3 regions of the Catenuloplanes atrovinosus genome follow, and region 2 is predicted to be linked to each of the others. Evidence: predicted binding sites of a transcription regulator. Region 2 holds the regulator's gene; each other region holds the start of a gene.
The links. The regulator HrcA, encoded in region 2, represses chaperone genes, less so after heat shock. The targets are predictions, from matches to a motif close to GGTTNGCACNCTCNNNNNGAGNGTGCNAACC.
Positions count from the first base shown of each region.

Region 1: a site for HrcA is predicted at 5,253-5,283, ahead of groES (co-chaperone GroES). Genes of this name have one in related genera too.
Region 3: a site for HrcA is predicted at 5,636-5,666, ahead of groL (chaperonin GroEL). Genes of this name have one in related genera too.

Region 1 is NZ_JAVDYB010000001.1:6,908,134-6,915,806, forward strand. It holds gene J2S41_RS30730 (helix-turn-helix transcriptional regulator) at 1-365, opposite strand, end outside; gene J2S41_RS30735 (WhiB family transcriptional regulator) at 635-1,024, shown strand; gene J2S41_RS30740 (molybdopterin-dependent oxidoreductase) at 1,112-2,821, opposite strand; gene groL (chaperonin GroEL) at 2,936-4,582, opposite strand; gene groES (co-chaperone GroES) at 4,719-5,027, opposite strand; gene J2S41_RS30755 (class I SAM-dependent methyltransferase) at 5,319-6,512, shown strand; gene J2S41_RS30760 (sugar ABC transporter substrate-binding protein) at 6,581-7,657, shown strand.
Region 2 is NZ_JAVDYB010000001.1:6,062,211-6,069,883, reverse strand. It holds gene J2S41_RS26855 (enoyl-CoA hydratase-related protein) at 1-727, opposite strand, end outside; gene hemW (radical SAM family heme chaperone HemW) at 745-1,965, shown strand; gene J2S41_RS26845 (DUF4870 domain-containing protein) at 2,023-2,808, opposite strand; gene hrcA (heat-inducible transcriptional repressor HrcA) at 3,029-4,051, shown strand; gene dnaJ (molecular chaperone DnaJ) at 4,097-5,233, shown strand; gene J2S41_RS26830 (16S rRNA (uracil(1498)-N(3))-methyltransferase) at 5,237-5,968, shown strand; gene J2S41_RS26825 (GNAT family N-acetyltransferase) at 5,974-6,495, shown strand; gene J2S41_RS26820 (hypothetical protein) at 6,597-7,673, shown strand, end outside.
Region 3 is NZ_JAVDYB010000001.1:8,035,512-8,043,184, reverse strand. It holds gene J2S41_RS35840 (pentapeptide repeat-containing protein) at 1-313, opposite strand, end outside; gene J2S41_RS35835 (beta strand repeat-containing protein) at 601-2,724, shown strand; gene J2S41_RS35830 (hypothetical protein) at 2,792-3,607, opposite strand; gene groL (chaperonin GroEL) at 3,789-5,411, opposite strand; gene J2S41_RS35820 (hypothetical protein) at 5,702-6,559, opposite strand; gene J2S41_RS35815 (cold-shock protein) at 6,819-7,022, opposite strand; gene J2S41_RS35810 (GNAT family N-acetyltransferase) at 7,319-7,673, shown strand, end outside.

The DNA.
Region 1 (7,673 bases), 850 kb from region 2:
GGCAGGCAGAGCAGGAGCACCGCCTTGGCCACCACGCTGACCATGTCCTGCTCGGCACCGCGGATGACGCCCCGGGCCCCGGCGGCGACCGTGGCCGCCGCCGCCCGGGGGTCTTCGGCGCCGAAGAGCACGATCACCGCCCCCGGGGATCTGGCCAATACTCTCCGTGTAAATCCGACGCTGTCGGGCCGGGTGACCGCGGTGTCGGCCAGGACCACGTCGGCCGGCCTCTCGGCCAGCCGCAGCATCGCCTCCGGCTCGGTCACCGCAGTTCGGACGGCGCCGGCCACTCCCAGCCGGGCCGCCGTGGTCGCTACGGCTTGAGCCGCCAGCGGCGTCCGGACGCAAACGAGGACGGTACGCACAGTGATCCTCCTCTCCTCATAGGAGGAGACCACGAACCTGGGGCAGTATTACGCGCTTTCGACGGATAGAAGAGGAAACTTCCGGACACCTCGCCACGCCGGGGAGCTGCGTGCGGATAACGATTCGATCTGTCATGTGTGAGCACTCCTCCCCCTGGGTAGAACGGCGACAGGTCGGATCGGATGCGCCTGTCTTGGTCGCCGCCATCATCCGGCTCCCACAGCTGAGCCACATGAGCCGTCGCGCGGCGCCGCGAAGGAGGGTGCTGATGTCCAACGTACGCAGACTGCCCGGCCCCATATCCGACCTCTGGGAGTGGCAGCGTCTCGGCAGTTGCCGGGGCCGCGACAGCGCGCAGTTCTTCCACCCGGACGGCGAGCGGGGCTCGTCGCGCAACCGGCGGGAGACGAAGGCCAAGCAGGTCTGCGGCGCCTGCCCGGTCCGGGCCCAGTGCGCGGCGCACGCCCTCTCCGTCCGCGAACCGTACGGCGTGTGGGGCGGGTTCAGCGAGTCCGAGCGACTGCGGCTGCTCGCCGTCGGCTGGGAGGACCTCGCCGACCGGCGTCACAGCGCGGTCGACGTGGCGCGCCTGGAGGCCCGCCTCGGCGCACCCCACAAGAGCACGGTTCCGGTGCAGCGGAGGCCCACCGCGGCCTGAACCACCCGGCACTTCCCAGCGAATCTTCACACCCCCGGATACGTCGCGGCGGCGCCCAATGGTTCAGCGGGCGCCGCCATCGCGTTTCTATCCGTCGTTCACCTGCACCTTCACGGTGTGCCAACCGGTGGCCCCGTCCGGTGCGACCGGCGCCTCCGCCTCGGTCTGCACCGCGCCGGTCGCGTCCGTGGCCCGCACCCGCAGCGTGTGCTCGCCCGGCGTGGCCTCCCACGCGTACGTCCACTGGCACCAGGTGTCCTTCGAGACCGAGGCGTGCAGCGTGGCCGGCGCCCACGGGCCGTCGTCCACGCTCACCTCGACGGCCGCGACGCCGACGTGCTGCGCCCAGGCCACGCCCGCCACCGTGACCGCGCCGGCCGCGAGCGCCGCGTTCCGCCGCGGCGTGTCGATGCGTGACTGCGTCTTGATCGGCCCCTTGGCGGACCAGCCGCGCGGCACCCAGTACGCGTCGAAGTCGGCGAAGCTGGTCAGCTCGATCTCGGTGATCCACTTGCAGGCGCTGACGTAGCCGTACAGCCCCGGCACCACCATCCGCACCGGGAACCCGTGCTCCACCGGCAGCGGCTCCCCGTTCATCCCGATCGCCAGCAGCGCGTCCCGGCCGTCCCGGAGGATCTCGGTCGGCGTCCCGCAGGTCCAGCCGTCGACCGAGCGGCTGACCACCTGATCGGCACCGTCCAGCGGCCCCGCCTCGTCAAGAAGATCCTTCACCGGTACGCCGAGCCAGCGCGCGTTCCCGATCAGGTCCCCGCCCACCTCGTTCGATACGCAGGCGAGCGTGACATATCGTTCGACCATCGGACGTTTCAGCAGGTCCGCCCAGCTGATCGTGATCTCCCGCTCGACGCGCCCGTGAATCCGCAGACCCCAGCTCTCCGGGTCGACCTGCGGCACGCTCAGCGCCGTATCAATCCGGTAGAAGTCCCGATTTTTCGTGACATAGGTGGCTAGATCGGGCACCGGATCGAGGCCGCTCGGCAGCGCCGGCGCCGCGTTCACCGGCACCGGCAGCGTCACCGCGGCCCGCACCTCCGACACGCTCAGCCGGGTGGACAGCCACCGCCCCGCATAACCCGCCACCGCCGCACCGGCCACCACCAGCCCCGCCGACCTCAAGAACCGCCGCCTGCCCTCCGAATCGGGCCACGCGGCCCGGCCACCCGACGCCGAGCCACCCACCGTGGTGGCGCGGGCCTCCGTGACGACCGTGGCTGAACGCGCATCCGTGGCTGGGGCCGCAGCCGCCCCCGGACCCGCGTCCGAGGCTGAGGTCGCGTCCGCGTTCGTGGCTGAGGCCGCGCCGTGAACCGTTTCGGGCAGGCGCCGGAGCAGGAACCAGCCCGCCGCCAGCGACCACGCCACCGCCGTCAGCGAGGGCAGTGCCCAGGCCGCGTCGGCGCCCGGCCGGGTCAGCGCGGCCGCCACGCCGATCGCGCCGAACAGTGCGGTGCCGCCCACCGCGTAGCCGAGCGACCGCACGGCCAGCGCGCCCACCCCGGCCGCGGCCAGCGCCAGCAGCAGCATGGTTCCGACGATCAGCGCGGTCTTGTCGTGCACGCCGAACACCGCGATAGCCGCGTCCTTCACCGCCGCCGGGACGTGGTCGACCACCACCCCGCCGACCGCCACCACCGGTGCCGACCTCGGCCCGGTCAGCACCGCGGCCAACTCGGCCACACCCAGCCCGGTCGCGGCCGCCGCCACTCCCGCCAGCGCACCCCACCGGGCCGGGCGGCGGCCGGTGACCGTCGTCGGCGCGGCCGTTTCCGTCGTCATCGCCACGCCTCAAGTCTGCCGCGCCGCGGCGCGACGGCCCGGACGCCAATCATTACGGCTCACGAACGGAAAACGCCCCGGAGCCGTCGGCTCCGGGGCGTTCACAGGGTCGGGTCAGAAGCCCGGGCCGTGCTGGTGGCCGTGGCCGTGGGAGTGGCCGTGGCCGCCCGCGGCGGCGGGCTCGGGCTCGGCCGGCTTCTCGGCGACCAGGGTCTCGGTCGTGAGCAGCAGGCCGGCGATCGAGACGGCGTTGGCGACGGCGGAGCGCGTCACCTTGACCGGGTCGATGATGCCGGCGGCGGCCAGGTCGACGTACTCGTCGGTGGCCGCGTTCAGGCCGGTGCCCCACGGGGAGTCGGTGACCTTGTTGACCACGACGTAGCCGTCGTGGCCCGCGTTCTGCGCGATCCAGCGCAGCGGCTCGACGAGCGCCTTGCGGAGAATCCGGACACCGGTGGCCTCGTCGCCGGTCTTGCCGAGGTCGCCGTCGAGCACGGAGGCGACCTGGACCAGCGCGGCGCCGCCGCCCGGGACGGTGCCCTCCTCGACCGCGGCCTTGGTGGCGGCGATCGCGTCCTCGATGCGGTGCTTGCGCTCCTTCATCTCAACCTCGGTCGCGCCGCCGGCCTTGATGACGGCGATGCCGCTGCCGAGCTTCGCGAGACGCTCGGAGAGCTTCTCCCGGTCCCAGTCGGAGTCGGTCGCCTCGATCTCCTTCTTGATCTGGGCGACCCGGTCGGCGACCTCGGCGGAGTTGCCGCCACCGTCGACGATCGTGGTGTTCTCCTTGTCGACGACCACGCGGCGGGCGGTGCCCAGCTGGGAGATCGTCGTCTGGTCCAGCTTGTAGCCGAGCTCGGGGGCGATGAGCTCCGCGCCGGTGGAGATCGCGATGTCCTGCAGCATGGCCTTGCGGCGGTCGCCGAAGCCCGGCGCCTTCACCGCGGCGACCTTGAAGGTCTTGCGGATCGCGTTGACCACCAGCGTCGCGAGCGCCTGGCCCTCGACGTCCTCCGCGATGATCAGCAGCGGCTTGCTGTCCTGCAGCACCTTCTCCAGGAGCGGCAGGATCTCCTCGACCGTGGAGATCTTCGAGGTGGTGATCAGGATGTACGGGTCCTCCAGCACCACCTCCTGCGCCTCGGCGTCGGTCACGAAGTTCGGCGAGATGAAGCCCTTGTCGAACTGCAGGCCCTCGGTGATGTCCAGCTCGGTGGCGAGCGTGGAGCCCTCCTCGACGGTGATGACGCCGTCGCGGCCGACCCGGTCCATCGCCTCGGCGATCAACTCGCCGATCGTGGCGTCCTGCGCGGAGACGGTCGCGACGTGCGCGATCGCCTTGTGGTCCGCGACCTCGACGGCCTTCTCGATCAGCGCGTTCGACACGGCCTCGACGCCCGCGTCCAGCCCGCGCTTGATGCCGGCCGGGTTGGCGCCGGCCGTCAGGTTGCGGATGCCCTCGCGGACCAGCGCCTGGGCCAGCACGGTCGCGGTGGTGGTCCCGTCGCCGGCGACGTCGTTGGTCTTGGTCGCCACCTCCTTGACGAGCTGCGCGCCGAGGTTCTCGTACGGGTTGGTGAGCTCGATCTCCTTGGCGATGGTGACGCCGTCGTTGGTGATCGTCGGAGCGCCGAACTTCTTGTCCAGCACGACGTTGCGGCCGCGCGGCCCGAGGGTGACCTTTACGGTGTCCGCGAGCGCGTTGACGCCGTGCTCGAGCAGGTGGCGGGCGTCATCCGAGAAGCTCAGGATCTTCGCCATTGTTGTCCCTTCACGGACTTGGAAACTGCGGTCACGCCGTCGGGCGCGATACCGCTGGAGAACCGCCTATGGGCGCAGACAGCCCCGGCCCCCGCGAAACGGGTTCCGGGGCTGACCGCAGGAATTACTTAGTAAGTCACTTCTCGATGACGGCGAGGACGTCACGCGCGGAGAGCACGAGGTACTCGGCGCCGGCGTACTTGACCTCGGTGCCGCCGTACTTCGAGTAGATGACGGTGTCGCCGACCTTCACGTCAACCGGGATGCGGTTGCCCTTGTCGTCGACGCGGCCGGGGCCGACGGCGACGACGGTCCCCTCCTGCGGCTTCTCCTTGGCGGTGTCGGGGATCACGATGCCCGACGCCGTGGTGGTCTCGGCCTCGTTCGCCTGGACGAGGATGCGGTCCTCGAGCGGCTTGATCGCAACCTGGGTCGCGGTAGTCACGGGCATACCCTCCTGGGGTACTGGTGTCGTTACCGGCCACGCACGCGGGAACGCGCGCGGGACGGCGTCAATCTGCCTCATGCCACCGGGCGGGCCGTCGTCGCGGGTGCCGGACCGCCAGGCGTTGCTCCCGGAACGGGTCCGGAAGGCTCAGGGTGCTCCCGGGAACGGGCCCGGAAGGCTGGCACCCACCCATGGCGAGTGCTAACGGAAGGTTATTCCGGGGGCTAGCACTCCGTCAAGGAGAGTGCCAACACCCCGCGCGCCGCGGCGATCACCGCCGCCCGGAGGATGAGGAACGTGGAGTGGGAGCAGCTGCGTACGCCCGAGGGAGAGGCCGCGCTGGCCGCGGCCGAGGCGGCCGGTGACGGGGACGCGCTCGCCGCGGCGGCCGCGCTGCGCCGGGCCGGGATCGCGCCGGACCTGGCCGCCGCCGCGCTGACCCAGGCCGAGCTGCGCCGCCGGGCGACCGCGAAGTTCGGCGCGGACGCGGCCGTCATGTTCTTCACCCGGGCCGGGCTGGAGCAGGCCACGCGCGCACCTGTGGCGGCGCGCCGGGCCGCCCGGCTGCACGCCGCCGGCGTTCGCGCGCTCGCCGATCTGGGTTGCGGACTCGGCGCGGACGCGATCGCCGCGGCACGGCAGGGCATCAGCGTGTACGCCGTGGAGGCCGACCCGCACACGGCGCGGCTGGCCGAGGCGAACGCGCACGCCCTGGGGCTGGCCGACCGGATCTCGATCACCACCGGCGACGCCACCGAGGCGGACGTGAGCGCGGTGGACGCGGTCTTCTGCGACCCGGCGCGGCGCGCCTCGCGGACCGGGCGGCGCGTCTTCGACCCGGCGTCGTTCTCGCCGCCGTGGGACTTCGTGGCCGGGCTCGCCGCGCGCGTGCCGCGTACCGTGCTGAAGCTCTCCCCCGGCATCGACCACGCGCTGATCCCGGAGGGCGCGGAGGCGGAGTGGGTGAGCGTGGGCGGCGACGTGGTGGAGGCCGCGTTCTGGTGCGGCCCGCTGGCCGGGGTGCCGCGCCGCGCCACGGTGCTGCCGGACGGCGGCGAGCTCACCGGCGCCGCGGACGTGCCCGCCGAGGTCGGCGAGATTCGGCGGTACGTGTACGACCCGGACGGCGCGGTCGTCCGCGCGCACCTGGTGGCCGCGTTCGCGGAGCGGGTCGGCGGCGTGCTCGCGGACCCGCTGATCGCGTACGTGTACGCGGACACGGCGACGCCGACCCGGTTCGGCCGGTGCCTGGAGGTGCTGGACGTCATGCCGTTCTCGCTGAAGCGGCTGCGCGCGGAGCTGCGGCGCCGCGCCGTGGGGCGGGTGGAGATCCTGAAGCGCGGCTCCGCGCTCGACGTCGCACAACTGCGCCGTGACCTGCGGCTGAGCGGGCCCGAGGAGCTGTCTCTGGTGCTCACCCGGGCCGCCGGAGCACCTGTGACGCTGCTCTGCCGACCCGTACCGTCGGTCAATCTGTCCTGATCTGCCCCGATAAGGGGCTCCGGCCCGGCATAGTGGAATCTGATCCTCCGCAGCTGAAAGGGCCTCGTATGCGCCGCGGTATCGCCACGCTCACCGCCACCGTCGTCGCGGCCGGCCTGCTCACGGCCTGCGGAGGTGATGACGCGGGCGAGGCGCCGGTCCCCAAGATCGGCGTGATCCTGCCGGACAGCACCTCGTCCGACCGCTGGGAGACGGCGGACCGCCGGTTCCTGGAGAGCGCGTTCGAGAAGGCCGGCATCCCGTACGACATCCAGAACGCACAGGGCGACAAGGCCGCGTTCCAGTCGATCGCCGACCAGCAGATCACCAACGGCGCCACGGTACTGATGATCGCGAACCTGGACTCGGACACCGGCAAGGCCGTGCTGGACAAGGCGAAGAGCCGGGGCGTGGCCACGATCGACTACGACCGGCTCACGCTCGGCGGCGGCGCGGAGTACTACGTCAGCTTCGACAACGTGCAGGTCGGCAAGCTGCAGGGGCAGGGGCTGCAGAAGTGCCTGACCGCGAAGAGGGTCGCCAAGCCGACGATCGCGGAGCTGCACGGCTCCCCCACCGACAACAACGCCACGCTGTTCAAGGAGGGCTACCAGTCGGTGCTGAACCCGCTCTACGCGAAGGGCACCTACGTGAAGGGCCCGGAGCAGGCGGTGCCGGACTGGGACAACACGCAGGCCGGCACGCTCTTCGAGCAGATGCTGACGCAGAACCCGGCGATCAGCGGCGTGCTCGCCGCGAACGACGGCATGGGCAACGCGGTCATCACCGTCCTCAAGAGGAACAACCTCAACGGCAAGGTGCCGGTCACCGGCCAGGACGCTGACGTGCAGGGCCTGCAGAACATCCTCGCCGGCGACCAGTGCATGACCGTCTACAAGGCGATCAAGGAGGAGGCGAGCGCCGCCGCCCAGCTGGCGATCTCGCTGGCCAAGGGCGAACGCCAGGACGTCACCGGCAAGGTCACCGACCCGCAGAGCGGCCGCGAGGTCCCCTCCGTCCTGCTGGCACCGAAGGCGATCTTCGAGGAGAACGTCAAGGCCGTGGTCGACGACGGCTACGTCACCCGCAGCGAGCTGTGCACCGACGCCTACGCCGCCGCCTGCCGCCGGCTGGGGATCACCTGACCGGCTAGTGTCGTCC
Region 2 (7,673 bases):
CCAGGATGCCCTCCCGGCCCTCCGCGGATCGGAAGTAGTGGTCCGAGGCGTCCGCCATCCGGGCCAGTTCGTCACGCACAGTGACGTCCTGGAGCAGTCGCCGGGCGCCGGCGAGCGCGGCCGGCGCGCCCTTGATCAGCGACGCGCAGTACGCCTCCACGGCCTCGTCCAGCGCGTCCGCCGGCACCGCCCGGGTGACCAGCCCGATCTCCGCCGCGCGGGCCGCGGAGAAGACGTCACCGGTCAGGAACAGTTCGGCGGCGGCCCGGGCCGAGATCCGGCGGCGCACCGGCACGGAGATCACCGCCGGGATCACGCCCAGCCGGACCTCGCTGAACGCGAACGTCGCCTCCTCCGCGCAGACCACGATGTCCGCGGCCGCGATCAGGCCGATGCCGCCCGCGCGCGCCGGGCCACCGACCCGCGCCACGATCGGCTTCGGTGACTCCCAGAGCGAGGCCAGCAGGTCGGCCAGCGGCACCACCGGCAGCGTGCCGTCGCCGTCGAACGCGGCCGCGGTCTCCTTCAGGTCGGCGCCGGCGCAGAAGACCGGGCCGGTGTGGGACAGCACGATCACCCGGACCGCCGGGTCGGCCACGGCCGCGGCGAGCGCCTCGGACAGCGCCGCGATCAGGGGGGTGGACAGGGCGTTGCGGTTGTGCGGGCTGTCCAGCGTGAGGGTCGCCACCCCGGTGCCGGCCGCCACCCGCAGGAGCGCGGACGTCATGCGGGCACACTAGTGGAGTGCCAGGCGAACTTCCCGACGGCGAGGCCGTACCCCGTGACGGCGCGCTGCCCCCGGCCGCGCTCGAGGCCTCCGGCCGGCGTGGCTTCGGCGTCTACGTGCACGTGCCGTTCTGCGCGAGCCGGTGCGGGTACTGCGACTTCAACACGTACACCGCGACCGAGCTGGGCGGTGGGGCGAGCCGGGACGAATACGCGGAAACCGTGCTGGCCGAGCTGCGTCTCGCCTCCCACGTTATGACGAAAAAACCGGAAAAGGTGGACACGGTGTTCGTGGGGGGTGGGACGCCGACGCTGCTGCCGGCCGACGACCTCGCGCGCATCCTGGAGGCGATCGACGACACCTGGGGGCTCGCGGCCGACGCGGAGGTGACCACGGAGGCCAACCCGGAATCGGTTGATCTGTCGTATCTTCGGCGCCTGCGCGCGGCCGGCTTCACCCGCGTCTCGCTGGGCATGCAGTCGACCGCGCCGGGCGTGCTGCGAATCCTCGAACGGCAGCACTCCGCGGGCCGTGCGCCGGCCGCCGCCATCGAGGCCCGGGAGGCCGGGTTCGAGCACGTCAACCTGGATCTGATCTACGGCACGCCGGGGGAGACCGCGGACGACTTCGACCGCTCGCTGGCCGCGGTGATCGACGCCGGGGTGGACCACGTGAGCGCGTACGCGCTGATCGTCGAGGACGGCACCCGGCTGGCCGCCCGCATGCGCCGCGGCGAGCTGCCGTACCCGGACGACGACGTGGCCGCGGACCGCTACCTGGCCGCGGATCGTGCGCTGACCGCCGCGGGCCTGCACTGGTACGAGGTGAGCAACTGGGCCGCCACGCCCGAGGCCCGGTGCCGGCACAACCTGCTCTACTGGACCGGCGGCGACTGGTGGGGCCTGGGCCCCGGCGCGCACAGCCACGTGGGCGGCGTGCGCTGGTGGAACGTCAAGCACCCCGCGGCGTACGCGAAGCGCCTGGCCGCCGGCGAGACGCCCGCGCTGGCCCGGGAACTGCTCACCGACGCCGACCGGCACCTGGAGGACGTGATGCTCCGGGTCCGGCTCGCCGAGGGCCTGCCGCTCGCCGCGCTGGACGAGGCCGGTCGCGCCGGGGCCAAGGGCGCGCTGGTCCGGGGCCTGCTGGAGCCGGACGCCTACGACGCGGGCCGGATCGTGCTCACCCGCGACGGCCGCCTGCTCGCCGACGGCGTGATCCGCGACCTGCTGACATGAAGAGACCCCGCGGCCGGGTGAGGTCGGCGCACGGGGTCGGGACGGAACTCGTCCTGTCTACTTCACGACACGCCAGGTCATCGGGTACGTGTACCACTCGCCGTCGTTGACCTTGATGGTCGCCATGATGCCGAAGATCACCACGACCAGCCACACGATGCCGGGCAGGAAGAACAGCAGACCGAACGAGCAGGCCGTGAGCACCAGCGAGACGAGCGCCGCGATGCCCCAGGTGATCTGGAAGTTGAGCGCCTCGACCGCGTGCGCGCGGACGACCTGCGACTCGTTGCCCTTGACCAGCATGACGATCAGCGGGGCCAGGAAGCCGAACAGCACGCCGCCGATGTGGGCGAGGATCACCCAGGTCTTGTCGTCGTTCGCGTAGTTGGCCTTGGCGCCGGAGTAGCCGGGCTGGCCGAACTGCGGACCGTAGCCGGCACCGGGCGGCGCGCCGTAGCCGCCGGGCGGGGTGCCGCCACCGGGCGGGGGACCGTAACCGCCGGCCGGCGGCGGGTAGGCACCACCACCGCTGGTGGGCGGCGGATACGCCCCAGCTCCGCTGGTGGGCGGCGGGTAGGCGCCACCCCCACTGGTGGGTGGCGGGTATGCCCCTGCTCCGCTGGTGGGGGGCGGGTATGCCCCGGCTCCGCTGGTGGGCGGTGGGTATGCCCCGGCTCCGCTGGTCGGTGGTGGGTAGGCCCCGGCCCCGCTGGTCGGCGGCGTGGGGGGCGGGTACCCACCGCCGTCCGGGGGCGGTGGCGTGCTGTACGACGGCGGCATAGGAGCGGTCGGGTCGTTGTGACCCGGGTAGCCCTCACCAGGCGGACGAGGCGGTTCGGTCATGCCCGCCACGGTAGAGGGGTCGATCAACTCAGGCCAGTACCCGGTACCGCCCGCCTCCGGCGCGCCTACCAGATATCAGAAATATCGCATATGTAGAGCAAAGTGATCATCGCTTCTCGCGCACGTGCGACGTAGACTGGCACTCGCTACAGTCGAGTGCCAGCAGTGCAGCAGCATCGGCGAGAGGATCCTGGGGGACCGGCGGGAAGGTAGGTTGGCGATGCCATTGGACGATCGCAAGCTCGCCGTTCTGCGCGCGATAGTCGAGGACTACGTCGCGACGCAGGAGCCGGTCGGCAGCAAGGCCCTGGTCGAGCGGCACAATCTCGGCGTCTCCCCGGCCACCGTGCGCAACGACATGGCGGTGCTCGAGGAGGAGGGCTACATCCGGCAGCCGCACACGAGCGCCGGCCGCGTCCCCACGGATCGCGGCTACCGGCTGTTCGTGGACCGGCTGTCCCGGGTCAAGCCGCTCAGCCCGGCCGAGCGCCGCGCCATCGAGCGGTTCCTGGCCGGCGCCGTCGACCTCGACGATGTGGTGCATCGCACTGTCCGGCTCCTGGCGCAGCTCACGCGGCAGGTCGCGGTCGTGCAATATCCCAGCCTGGCCCGGTCGTCGGTGCGTCACCTGGAGCTGGTCCAGGTCTCCACCACCCGGCTCATGCTGGTCATGATCGCCGACACCGGCCGGGTCGAGCAGCGCCTGGTGGAGCTGCCCGAGCCGACCGACACCGACGTGGTGCTCGACCTGCGCACCCGGATCAACGAGAAGCTCTGCGGCAGTCGCCTGGTGGACACGCCGGCGCTGGTGGAGACGCTGCTCGACGAGATCCGGCCGGAGCAGCGGCCGACCATGGCCGTGCTCTCGTCCGTACTGCTGGAGACGCTGGTCGAGCGGCGCGAGGAGCGGGTTGTCCTGGCGGGCACCGCGAACCTGACCCGGGGTGGCATCCTGGACTTCCACGGTTCGCTGCGGCCCATCCTCGAGGCGCTGGAGGAGGATCTGATCCTGCTCAAGCTGTTCGGGGAGGTCGAGCCGACCACCACGCGGGTGATGATCGGCGACGAGACCCAGGTCGACAACCTGCGGTCCGCGGCGGTGGTCAGCACCGGCTACGGGCCGCACAGCACGATCGTGGGCGGGTTGGGCGTGCTCGGCCCGACCCGGATGGACTACCCCGGCAACATCGCGACGGTGCGAGCCGTGGCACGCTACGTGAGTGAACTGCTGGCGCAGAACTAACCGCCGGCATTCCTGATCCAGACAGACATGGGGACACCGAACGCAGTGGCCAGGGACTACTACGGGATCCTCGGCGTGAGCCGGGACGCGACCGACGACGACATCAAGCGGGCCTATCGCAAGCTGGCCCGCCAATACCACCCGGACGTGAATCCGGATCCCGAGGCGCACGAGAAGTTCAAGGACATCAACGCGGCGTACGAGGTGCTCTCGGACGACAAGAAGCGTCAGATGGTCGACCTCGGCGGTGACCCGCTGGCCCCCGGCGGCGGTGGCGCCCCGGGCGGCCCCGGCGGTGCGGGCCCGTTCGTCGGGTTCCAGGACATCATGGACGCGTTCTTCGGCTCCGCGGCCGGCGCGACCCGGGGCCCGCGCCCGCGCACCCGCCCGGGTGCGGACGCGATCCTCCGGCTGGAGCTCGACCTGCAGGAGACCGCGTTCGGCGTCGAGGCGCCGATCACGGTCGACACCGCGGTCATCTGCACCACCTGCTCCGGCGCCGGCACCGCGGCCGGCACCCACCTGGCCACCTGCGAGACCTGCCAGGGCCGCGGCGAGGTGCAGTCCGTGCAGCGCACGTTCCTCGGCCAGGTCGTCTCGTCCCGGCCGTGCACGGTCTGCCAGGGCCACGGCACCGTCATCCCGAGCCCGTGCCCGACCTGCGCGGGCGAGGGCCGGGTGCGCACCCGCCGGTCGCTGACCGTGAAGATCCCGGCCGGCGTCGAGGACGGCATGCGCATCCGCCTCGCCCAGCAGGGCGAGGTCGGCCCGGGCGGCGGCACCGCCGGTGATCTCTACGTCGAGATCCACGAGCGCCCGCACGACGTCTACTCGCGCCGCGGCGACGACCTGCACTGCCGCGTCACCGTGCCGATGACCTCGGCCGCGCTCGGCACCCGGCTGACCATCAAGACGCTGGACAGCGAGGAGCAGATCGACGTCCGCGCCGGCACCCAGCCGGGCGCCACCATGCGAATCCGCGGCAAGGGTGTCCCGCGCCTGCGCGGCCAGGGCCGCGGCGACCTGTTCGTGCACCTCGACGTGCGAACGCCCACCAAGCTCACCTCCGACCAGGAGCGCATGCTCCGCGATTTCGCCAAGACCCGCGGGGAGGACGTGGCCGAGCTGTCCAAGCAGGGCGGTTTCTTCTCCCGCATGCGCGACGCCTTCAACGGGCACTAGCGGGTGTCGGCGCCACTCTTCCTCGTCGAGTCGCTGCCCGCGGCCGACGAGTGGACCCTGGACGGCCCCGAGGGACACCACGCGGCGAACGTGCAGCGCCTGACCGCCGGCGAGGAGCTGATCCTCGCCGACGGTCGCGGCGGCACCGCGCTCGCGCTCGTGCTCGCGTCCGGCAAGGGCAGCCTCAAGATCAAGATCGTGTCGCGCGGGTACGCCGAGAGTCCGGACCCGCGCCTGGTCGTGGTGCAGGGCCTGCCCAAGGGCGACCGTGGCGAGCTGGCCGTCCAGGCGATGACCGAGACCGGCGTGGACGAGATCATCCCGTGGTCCGCCGGCCGTTCCGTCACCGTCTGGAAGGGCGACCGGGGCACCAAGGCCCGCGACAAGTGGGCCGCCACCGCGCGCGAGGCCGCCAAGCAGGCCCGCCGCCCCTGGCTGCCCACGATCGCGCCCGGCGCGCTGAGCACCGCGCGCGTCGCGGACCGGCTGCGCGGCGAGGCCGCCGCGTTCGTGCTGCACGAGGAGGCCACCGACCGCCTCAGCCACGTCCCGTTGCCGGCCGCCGGCGAGATCATCCTGGTCGTCGGCCCGGAGGGCGGCATCGCCCCCACCGAGCTGGACGCGTTCGCCGACGCCGGCGCGCGTCCCGTACGCCTCGGTGATCTGGTCCTGAGAACCTCCACCGCCGGGGTGGCCGCGCTCTCCGTCCTCTCCGCCCGCCTCGGCCGCTGGTGACCGCCGTGCCCGGCGTCACGGTGCGCCCGCTGGCCGTGGACGACCTGGACACGGTCGTCGCGTGGTTCGCCCAGCCGCACGTGGCCCGCTGGTGGGAGGCGTCGACCGAGCCCGCCGCGGTCCGCCGTCGTTACGCCGACCGGATCGCCGGCCGCGAGCCGACCGAGGCCTTCGCCATCGAGTCCGGCGGCCGCCCGGTCGGCCTCATCCAGCGCTACCTGATCGAGGACCACCCCGACTGGGCCGACGCGCTGCTCGCCACCGGCGCGTTCGCCGTCCCCGCCGCCGGCATCGACTACCTGATCGGCGATCCCGCGCTGACCGGCCGCGGCCTGGCCGCCGCCGCGATCCGCCACCTCGCACCGGCCACACTCGACCGCCACCCGCACCTCGAGGCCGTGGTCGCGGCGCCGTTCACGGCGAACGTGGCCTCCTGGCGCACGCTGGAACGCGCCGGCTTCACCCGCACCTGGTCCGGCCCGATCGCCGGCGTCGACTCGCACCTCTACCTGCTGCGCCGTTCGTGAACGTTCCGTGTGCGTACCGGCAAAGGCCTTGCTCTCGATCCACACCGGATAGTTGACTCTCGTCGGCCGGCGCGGATCCGCCGGTCGGAGAGGAAGCACACGTGAAGAGGACATGGGTCGCGGCGATCGTCGCCGGCCTCGGCGTCGTGCTCGGATCACCGGGCATCGCCGCGGCCGCCTGGCACTCCGGCTCGGCGCCACGGGTGGTGACCGGCTGGACCGACTCGGCCGCGCCCGGTGTGGCGTTCCCCAACGACAACCGGACCCATCTGCCGCTGGGCACCTGGCAGGACGAGGCCGGGGTGTCCCACACCTCCCGCGTCTACGCGACGTTCGATCTCTCCCGCTACGACGGCGCGCTGGTCACCGGCGGAACGGTCTACGTCACCGAGCGGACCGCGGCCGACTGCACCAAGCGCTCCATCGAACTGTGGCGCACCGAGCCGGTCCCGGAACCGCCCGCCTGGGATCGGGCGCCGGCCGAGCTGGCGCAGCTCGACGAGATCCAGACCCCGGAGTACTGCCCGACCGCGCGGATCGGCTTCGACGTCGGCGCCGCGGTCGCCGAGGCGAGCGCCGCCGGGCAGCGGCTCATCACGTTCGTGCTGCGGGTGTCCGCCGCACACGAGGCCGACCCGGCGTACGGCCGGCGGCTCAACTGGTACAACGACGTCGCCCTGAGGCTGTCGTACAACACCGTCCCCGCGGTCGACAGCGACAACCTCTTCACCACCGGCCGGTCGTGCGTCAAGGCCGCGCCGTACCCGGCGATGGGCACCGCGGCCCTGCAGGCCCGGCTGACCGACGCGGACGAGGGGGAGGAATTGACGGCCGAGTTCGCGGTCTGGCCGGTCGGCAGCCCGGACGCCCGCCGGACCTACCTGGACTCCACCGAGCGGGAGTCCGGCCGGGTCGCCACCGTCACCGTGCCGGCTGCGGACCTGGCGCAGAACCAGGCGTACGGCTGGCAGGCGCGGGCGCTCGACGGGACGGAGACCTCGGCCTGGTCGGACACGTGCTACTTCACCTGGGACGGCGTCAAGCCCTCGGCGCCGGTGGTCACCTCGACCAACTTCCCGGCGGGGGACGCGCCGGGCCCGGCCGGCGTGAAGCCGGTCTTCGTGCTCGACGGCCACGGTGACCCGGACATCGCGGGCTTCCAGTACGACTGGTACGAC
Region 3 (7,673 bases), 2.0 Mb from region 2:
CGCCGGTGAGCCGGCATCCGATCAGCTCGCAGCGCTCGATCGTCAGGCCGCGAAGGTACGCACTGGAGAGGTCGACGCGGTCGAGCACGCACTCGGTGAGCCGGACGTTGCGCCAATCCGCCTCGAGCAGTTCCACATCGGTGAGGTAGCACCGGGTCAGGCGCACCCCGGCCAGCTCCAGGCCTGCCCAGTCCGCGGCGGAGACGTGTGCGTCGGTGAGGTCGGCCGACGGCGGCTCGGTCACCCGATCAAGATCATGAAGGTCGAGGCCGGGCGGGAGGATGTCCAGCTCCTCGCCCTCGCGGCTCTCCACCCGATCGAGACTAGCGCTGTCCGCGGCGGAATCCAGCCGTCACGATCACCGGATCGGCCACGCACGGTGGCAGCCATCGTCGCCGCGCTGCCCGCGTCATGACGATATGTGGCCACAAAGTTGGTGACTTCGGACCACGGCTAGTTGCGTTCGGTTATCTTCTGATCACCCAAAGTACACGGCTGTGCTGCACGGCAGCGCTGGATCGGACGGCCCGACACACGACAACGCGCGGGCCAAGACCAGAGCCGAACTATGCGGTTGCATAACCGTAGGAGGACCCACGCATGCGCAAGTCCCAGCCAACCATCGGCCGCCGGCTGCTCCGCGCCGGTATCGCGGCAGGAGCGGTATCCGCCGTCCTGCTCGCGGCCGCTCCACCCGCGTTCGCCGCGAACGTGGCCGTCACCCTCACGCCCAACAGCGGACCCGTCACCGGCGGCACCACGGTCACCGCCAACGCGACCGGCCTCCTCACCGGCATCGCGACGGCCGCGCAGATCGACGTCCGGCTGACGACGGCGGCCACCTGCCCGGCCACCAACGTGGCGACGTCCGCCACCAACCTGGCCGGCCTCAGCATCACCAGGATCTCCGACGACGCGGTCTCCTTCGTCACGCCGAACCTGGGCACCGCGCCCAACACGTTCCGGGTGTGCATCTACGGCGTCACCAGCGGCACCGTGGCCGTCGGCTCTCCGCTGATCGGCAACGCGTCGACCGCCACCACGGCCTTCCGCAGCTACCTGCCGGGCACGCTGTCGGCCACCACCGGCCCGTCCGCCGGCGGCAACCAGATCACCATCGGGGCGACCGGCATCATCGGCACCGCCACCACCGTCGGCGCGACGCTGACCAGCGGCGCGTCCTGCCCCGCGACGTACACCACCGGCAACACCAGCTTCGCGGCCACCGCCACGCGGAACTCGGCCGACCAGGCCTCCGTCACGATCCCGGCCGGCGCGACGGCGTCCGGCGGACCGTACCGGGTGTGCCTCTACAACGGCTCCACCGCGACGAGCGTGCTGCTCGGCGTGGGTAGCGCGACGTACCAGCCGTCGTTCCCGCAGGCCATCCTGAGCAGCACCACGGGCAAGAACGCGGGCGGCAACCAGATCACCGCCACGCTGGCCGGCGCCTTCACCGGCATCACCCCGGCCGTGGTCTTCTCGTCCGCTCCCTCGTGCCCCACCACCTACGGCTCGCCCGGCGCCGGCACGGTCGCGACGACCTCGTCGAACAACGACACGGTGACCATCACGGTGCCGACCGGCGTGCTGGCACCGGGCACCTACAACGTCTGCATCTACGGTGGCAACACCGCCGGCAGCGGGCAGATCGCGGCCGGTAACGCGGCCTACACGCCGACGCTGCCGACCGTCACGCTGAGCCCGGAGTCCGGGTCCACCGCCACGGCCACCACGATCACGGCGACCTCGTCCACGACCGCCAACTTCCTGCTCGGCGTGACCACGCCGGCGGCGACGCTCACCAAGAGCGCCTGCCCGTCGACCTACGCCACCAGCGGTACGGTCCTCGCCGCGACGAACGTCATCCGGATCTCGAACACCAAGGCGGCGCTCACGGTGCCGAACACCGTGGTCTACACGCCCGCGGACGGCACCACCAGCGCGTGGAACGTGTGCATCTACACGGGTAACACCGCCTCCGACACGCTGGTCGGCACGAGTGTCTACCGGGTCGGCGCGACGCTGACCGTCAGCTCCATCTCGCCGGGTAGCGGCCCGGCGCAGGGTGGCAACACGGTCACGGTGCAGGGCAGCGGCTTCACCGCCGGCCTCACCGCCTCCATCGGCGGGGCCGAGTTGGAGGACATCGTCGTCGCGGCCAACGGCACCAGCTTCACCGGTACGACCACGCCGCGCGCGGCCGGCAACAATCTCGCGCTGACCGTCAAGACCGACGCCGGTACGAAGTCGCTGTCCTCGGCCTACGACTACTCGTTCGGCATCACCGTCACGCCCAACACGGCGCCGTCCAACACCACCGTGACGCTGGACGTGCTCGGCGCCGGTTTCGAGGATCTGGCGCCGTTCGGCACCGGCAACGCGGCGAGCGCGCACGTCTACCTGGTGCGCGGCGGCTCCGGCACGGCGACCGCCTACAACCCGCTGGAGACGACCGGCGGCAGCGGCATCAAGACGGTCGGCCAGATCCAGGAGTGCACCAGCGTCCTGGTGATCAGTGACCTGGAGCTGCTCTGCACGCTGGATCTCACCAACAGCGTGACCAACACCGACCCGCCGACCCCGACCGGCAACCCGGTGCCGAACGGCACCTACACGGTGACCGTGGTCAGCAGCGGCGTGGTCGGTGACGCCACCGCCGTGGCCGACGTCACGCAGTCGCTGATCACCAGCGGCTCGACGTTCACGGTCTCGCCGTACTGATCCGGCAGGTAGCCGTACCGCACTGAGGCGGCGCCCGGGGCTCACGCCCCGGGCGCCGTCGCGTGTGTCAGCCGAGCTTGCGCCAGGCCGCCTCCAGCGCCTCGATGCTCCGGACCCGGGACGGCTTGCCGTCCACGTTCACCGCGACCGTGTAGACGCTCCTGGTGGCGCTGACCCGCCAGCAGATCAGCAGCGTGGACCGCGGCTGAGCCGGCAGGTCCGGGCTGAGCCGGATCCTGTTGGTGCACCGCACGTCGCCGATCCGCTCGTTCTCCTCGGTCACCCAGGACAGCTCGCGGTACCCGGTCAGATCCGCCCGCGCGGACGCCACCTTCAGCCGTTCCTTGTCGTCCGGGGAGGCCGTCTGGACCACCTGCACCTCCGAGTCCTTGACCGCGGTGCTCTGCGGCTGCGCGCGCAGAGTCTTGGACGGTTGCGGCAGCGCGGCCGCGCCGGGCTGCTCGTTCCGCTCCGACCGCGCGGTGGCCGCCGGTGCCGGGACCGCCCTCGTCGCCGCCGTCGGGGCCGCGGCGCCGGGCCGCGGCGACACCGGGGCGGGGGCCGGCGCGGAGGGGGCGGCGCCGGCGGTCGCGGAGGGCGGGACCGGCAGGCCGGAGGCCGTCGGGATGAGCGGCACCGACGGGACGACGGTGGCCACGCCCGGCGGCGGCGCGGGGTCCGCGGTGGAGATGGCGACGGGTTCGTTCCGGCCCTGGGTGGCGAGGATGACGCCGCCGACGCCGAGGACGGCGAGCACGCCCGCGGCGCCCGCGATCAGCTGCTGCTTCGGCCGCCGGGGCCGGTGCGCCACCGCGGAGGTGTAGGTGCTGCCGTCGTCCGGCTCCGGGCCTTCGGCGGTGGGTTCCGTGCCTTCGTTGCGCATGTCGGTCCTTTGCGGGTTTCGGCTTGGCCGGGCCACCCGCGGAGGACGCGGATGCAGCCCCGAAATCCCAGACTTTCACGCGAAACGGACATTTTCCGCAAGATCGACGCTCGTGGAGTCGCCGGTGGAACGGAAACGGGCGGGCCGCTCGCGCGACCCGCCCGTTCGGTGAAGCTCGGACTCAGAAGTCCATGCCGCCCGCGTCGGGGGCACCGGCCGGGGCCGGGGTCTTCTCCGGCTTGTCCGCCACCACGGCCTCCGTGGTGAGGAACAGCGCCGCGATCGAGGCCGCGTTCTGCAGCGCCGACCGGGTCACCTTCGCCGGGTCGATGATGCCGGCCTTGAGCAGGTCGACGTACTCACCGGAGGCGGCGTTGAGGCCGTGACCGGCCTCCAGGTTGCGCACCTTCTCCACCACGACGCCGCCCTCGAGGCCGGCGTTCACGGCGATCTGGCGCAGCGGGGCGTCCAGCGCGACCTTGACGATCTGCGCACCGGTCGCCTCGTCACCGACGAGGTCCAGCTTGTCGAACGCGGTCTTGCCGGCCTGCACCAGGGCGACGCCACCACCGGGCACGATGCCCTCCTCGACGGCCGCCTTCGCGTTGCGAACGGCGTCCTCGATGCGGTGCTTGCGCTCCTTGAGCTCGACCTCGGTGGCCGCGCCGACCTTGATCACCGCAACACCGCCGGCCAGCTTGGCCAGACGCTCCTGCAGCTTCTCGCGGTCGTAGTCGGAGTCCGACTTCTCGATCTCGGCGCGGATCTGGGCGACCCGGCCGTTGATCTGGTCGGCGTCACCGGCACCGTCGACGATCGTGGTCTCGTCCTTGGTGACCTGCACCTTGCGGGCACGGCCGAGCATGTCGAGGCCGACACCCTCCAGCTTGAGGCCCAGCTCCTCGGAGACGGTCTGGCCGCCGGTGAGGATCGCGATGTCGGTCAGCATCGCCTTGCGGCGGTCGCCGAAGCCCGGGGCCTTGACGGCGACGGACTTGAAGGTGCCGCGCACCTTGTTGACGATCAGGGTGGCCAGGGCCTCGCCCTCGACGTCCTCGGCGATGATCAGCAGCGGCTTGCCCGACTGCATGACCTTCTCCAGGATCGGGAGCAGGTCCTTGACCGAAGAGATCTTGCTGTTCGCGATGAGGATGTACGGGTCGTCGAGGACGGCCTCCATCCGCTCCGCGTCGGTCCAGAAGTAGGGCGAGATGTAGCCCTTGTCGAAGCGCATGCCCTCGGTGAGCTCGAGCTCCAGGCCGAAGGTGTTGCTCTCCTCGACGGTGATGACGCCTTCCTTGCCGACCTTGTCCATCGCCTCGGCGATGATCTCGCCGACGGTGCTGTCACCGGCGGAGATGGAGGCGGTGGAGGCGATCTGCTCCTTGGTCTCGACGTCCTTCGCCAGCTGGCTCAGGCCCTCGGAGACGCTCGCGACCGCGGCCTCGATGCCCCGCTTGAGGGCCATCGGGTTGGCACCGGCGGCGACGTTGCGCAGGCCCTCGCGAACCAGCGCCTGGGCGAGGACGGTCGCCGTCGTCGTGCCGTCACCGGCCACGTCGTCGGTCTTCTTGGCGACCTCCTTGACCAGCTCAGCGCCGATCTTCTCGTAGGGGTCCTCGAGCTCGATCTCCTTGGCGATGCTCACACCATCGTTGGTGATGGTGGGGGCACCCCACTTCTTCTCGAGCACCACGTTGCGGCCCTTCGGGCCCAGCGTCACCTTGACGGCGTCGGCGAGGGTGTTCATGCCCCGCTCAAGACCGCGGCGCGCCTCCTCGTCGAACGAGATAATCTTGGCCATACGGCGATGTCCTCCTGGACGCTCACGGCACCCGGACTTTTCCCGCCGGCTGCCGCCTGCTGACGCACCATCGAACGACGTCACATGGACGCCTCCGTCGGCCGGGCCGGATAAGCCCGCGACGACCGGCCCCGCCCTCGTGAGCCGCCTCCTGACGACCCGCTCGGACGTGACCCCACCGTCCCGACCTGTTGGCACTCACCATCAGCGAGTGCCAGAACCTTTTTTAGCACTCTGCCCATGCGAGTGCAAGCACGATGCGTGGTCCCGCGACCGCGCGGAGGACCCGTTCAGCCGAGTTCGTCCGCCAGTTGCGCGGTGGTCAGCGGCGCGGACGCCGCCCGCTGCTCCGCGTAGGTGAGCAGGGTGCCGATGATCTGGATCGCCTGCAGGGGCAACATCACCAGGGCCAGCACCACGCCGCCGCCGGCGGCGAACGCGAGGATCGTGGCCGGGTCGGTGAGCACCGCCATCGGGATCTGGAACAGCGTGCTGACGATGCCGCTGGCGAACTGCACCACGCCGTAGACGATGATCACGCGCACGATGATCGTCAGCGCGTTGCGGTGCAGCGCGCCGAACGACGCGCCGAGCCCCTGCCGCTGGAAGATCACGACCGGCGCGAGCATGGCCAGGCCGAAGGCGACGTAGATGCCGGGCAGGACGCAGGCCACGATGCCGAGCACGAACAGCAGGCCGCCGAGCAGCGACCAGCCGACGAGACCGAAGCCGCGCCGGACGCCGTACCGCAGCGCCGCACCCAGCCCGGCCGGCTGCCCGGTGGCGGCCTCGCGGACGATCGCCCAGGTGCTCGCGGCGATGCCGACCACCTGGACCCACAGGCTGACGAGGAGGAGGGCGACGCCGCCGGCCACGAGCGCGGCGCCGACCGCGATCGTCACGCGCGGGGGCGGCGGCGAGTCGCCGAACGGGTCCGGACCGATCAGCCGGTCCGGCAGATCCGGGTTGGAGATCAGCACCGCGACGATAATCCCGACGGCGACCAGCGCAATCCCGATGCCCGGCAGGAACTGGGTGACAAAGATGATCGAAAAGACGCTTCGCCAGCTGCGTTTGAACGTGTCGCTGATCCGCGAGACCCAGCCGCTGACTCCGGCGCCGGGCGGGGTGACGAGCGGATCGTTCACGTCGTACTGAGGCTGATAGTAATAAGGTTGCTCGATAGGCGGGTAACCCACCGGTGGCGCTCCTCAGGAAAAGCTGTCTGATACAGCTAGCGGCTCATGCTCGCATTACGAAGCCGAATAAGAGTTTGAAGCTCATCAACATGCCGGGGTGGGGTGCAACCGTGCCCACACGTGAGCAGGGCGCCGCCTCAACGAGTGAGGAGCGACGCCCCGAATGGGAGATGGAGAGGTCGGCCCGGTCCGGGCCGCCACCGGCGAATCAGGCGATGACCCGCACCTTCTCCGCCTGCGGTCCCTTCTGACCCTGCGCGATCTCGAACTCCACGCGCTGCCCGTCGTCCAACGCCTTGTAGCCGTCCATCTCGATCGCGGAGAAGTGGACGAAGACGTCCTGCCCCCCGTCAACCGCGATGAAACCGTAGCCCTTTTCGCTGTTGAACCACTTGACGGTGCCCTGTGCCACGGTGCACTTCCTCACTTCAATGGTGCTGGTTGCGCCAACCCCCCGGCTTAAGCAACTGCTCATCCGGGGCCGCCTGATCCGGGTCCGTCTGGGTCCTCGAAACACTGCGGCCGAACCGCACGCTACACGAGCAACACCAACCGTGCACTACCCTAAAACGGACACCGTGGACGCAGCGCTTCCGCCCGCGGCTACTGATGGTGATCGTTGCCCGGCCCGCCAAGGAACGATCCCGGACGGTTCCTTCTCGTCGATACCGGTTGCCCGATCCCCCGCTTCCGGGTAGGCAGAGCAACATGACCAGCACCATTGCCCCGGTACGCCACCCCGCCCCCGTCACGATCGCGCGCGTTCGGGTCCCCGACGCCGCGCGAATGCGGGCGCTGCGACTGGAAATGCTCGCCGATTCTCCGCTCGCATTTCTGGAAACGGTGGCGGATGCCGCGGCACGGCCGCACGAGGATTTCCGCGCACAGATCGCGCACAACATCCGATCGGGTCTGGCCGTCCAGTTCGTGGCCGTCGAGGATGGACGGTTCGTGGGGCATGCGGGCGGGATCGTGCTGGCCTCGGACCGCCGGGTGACCGTGATATTCGCGGTCTACGTGACGCCGCGGCTGCGCGGAACGGGGCTGGTCGGAGAGCTGATCG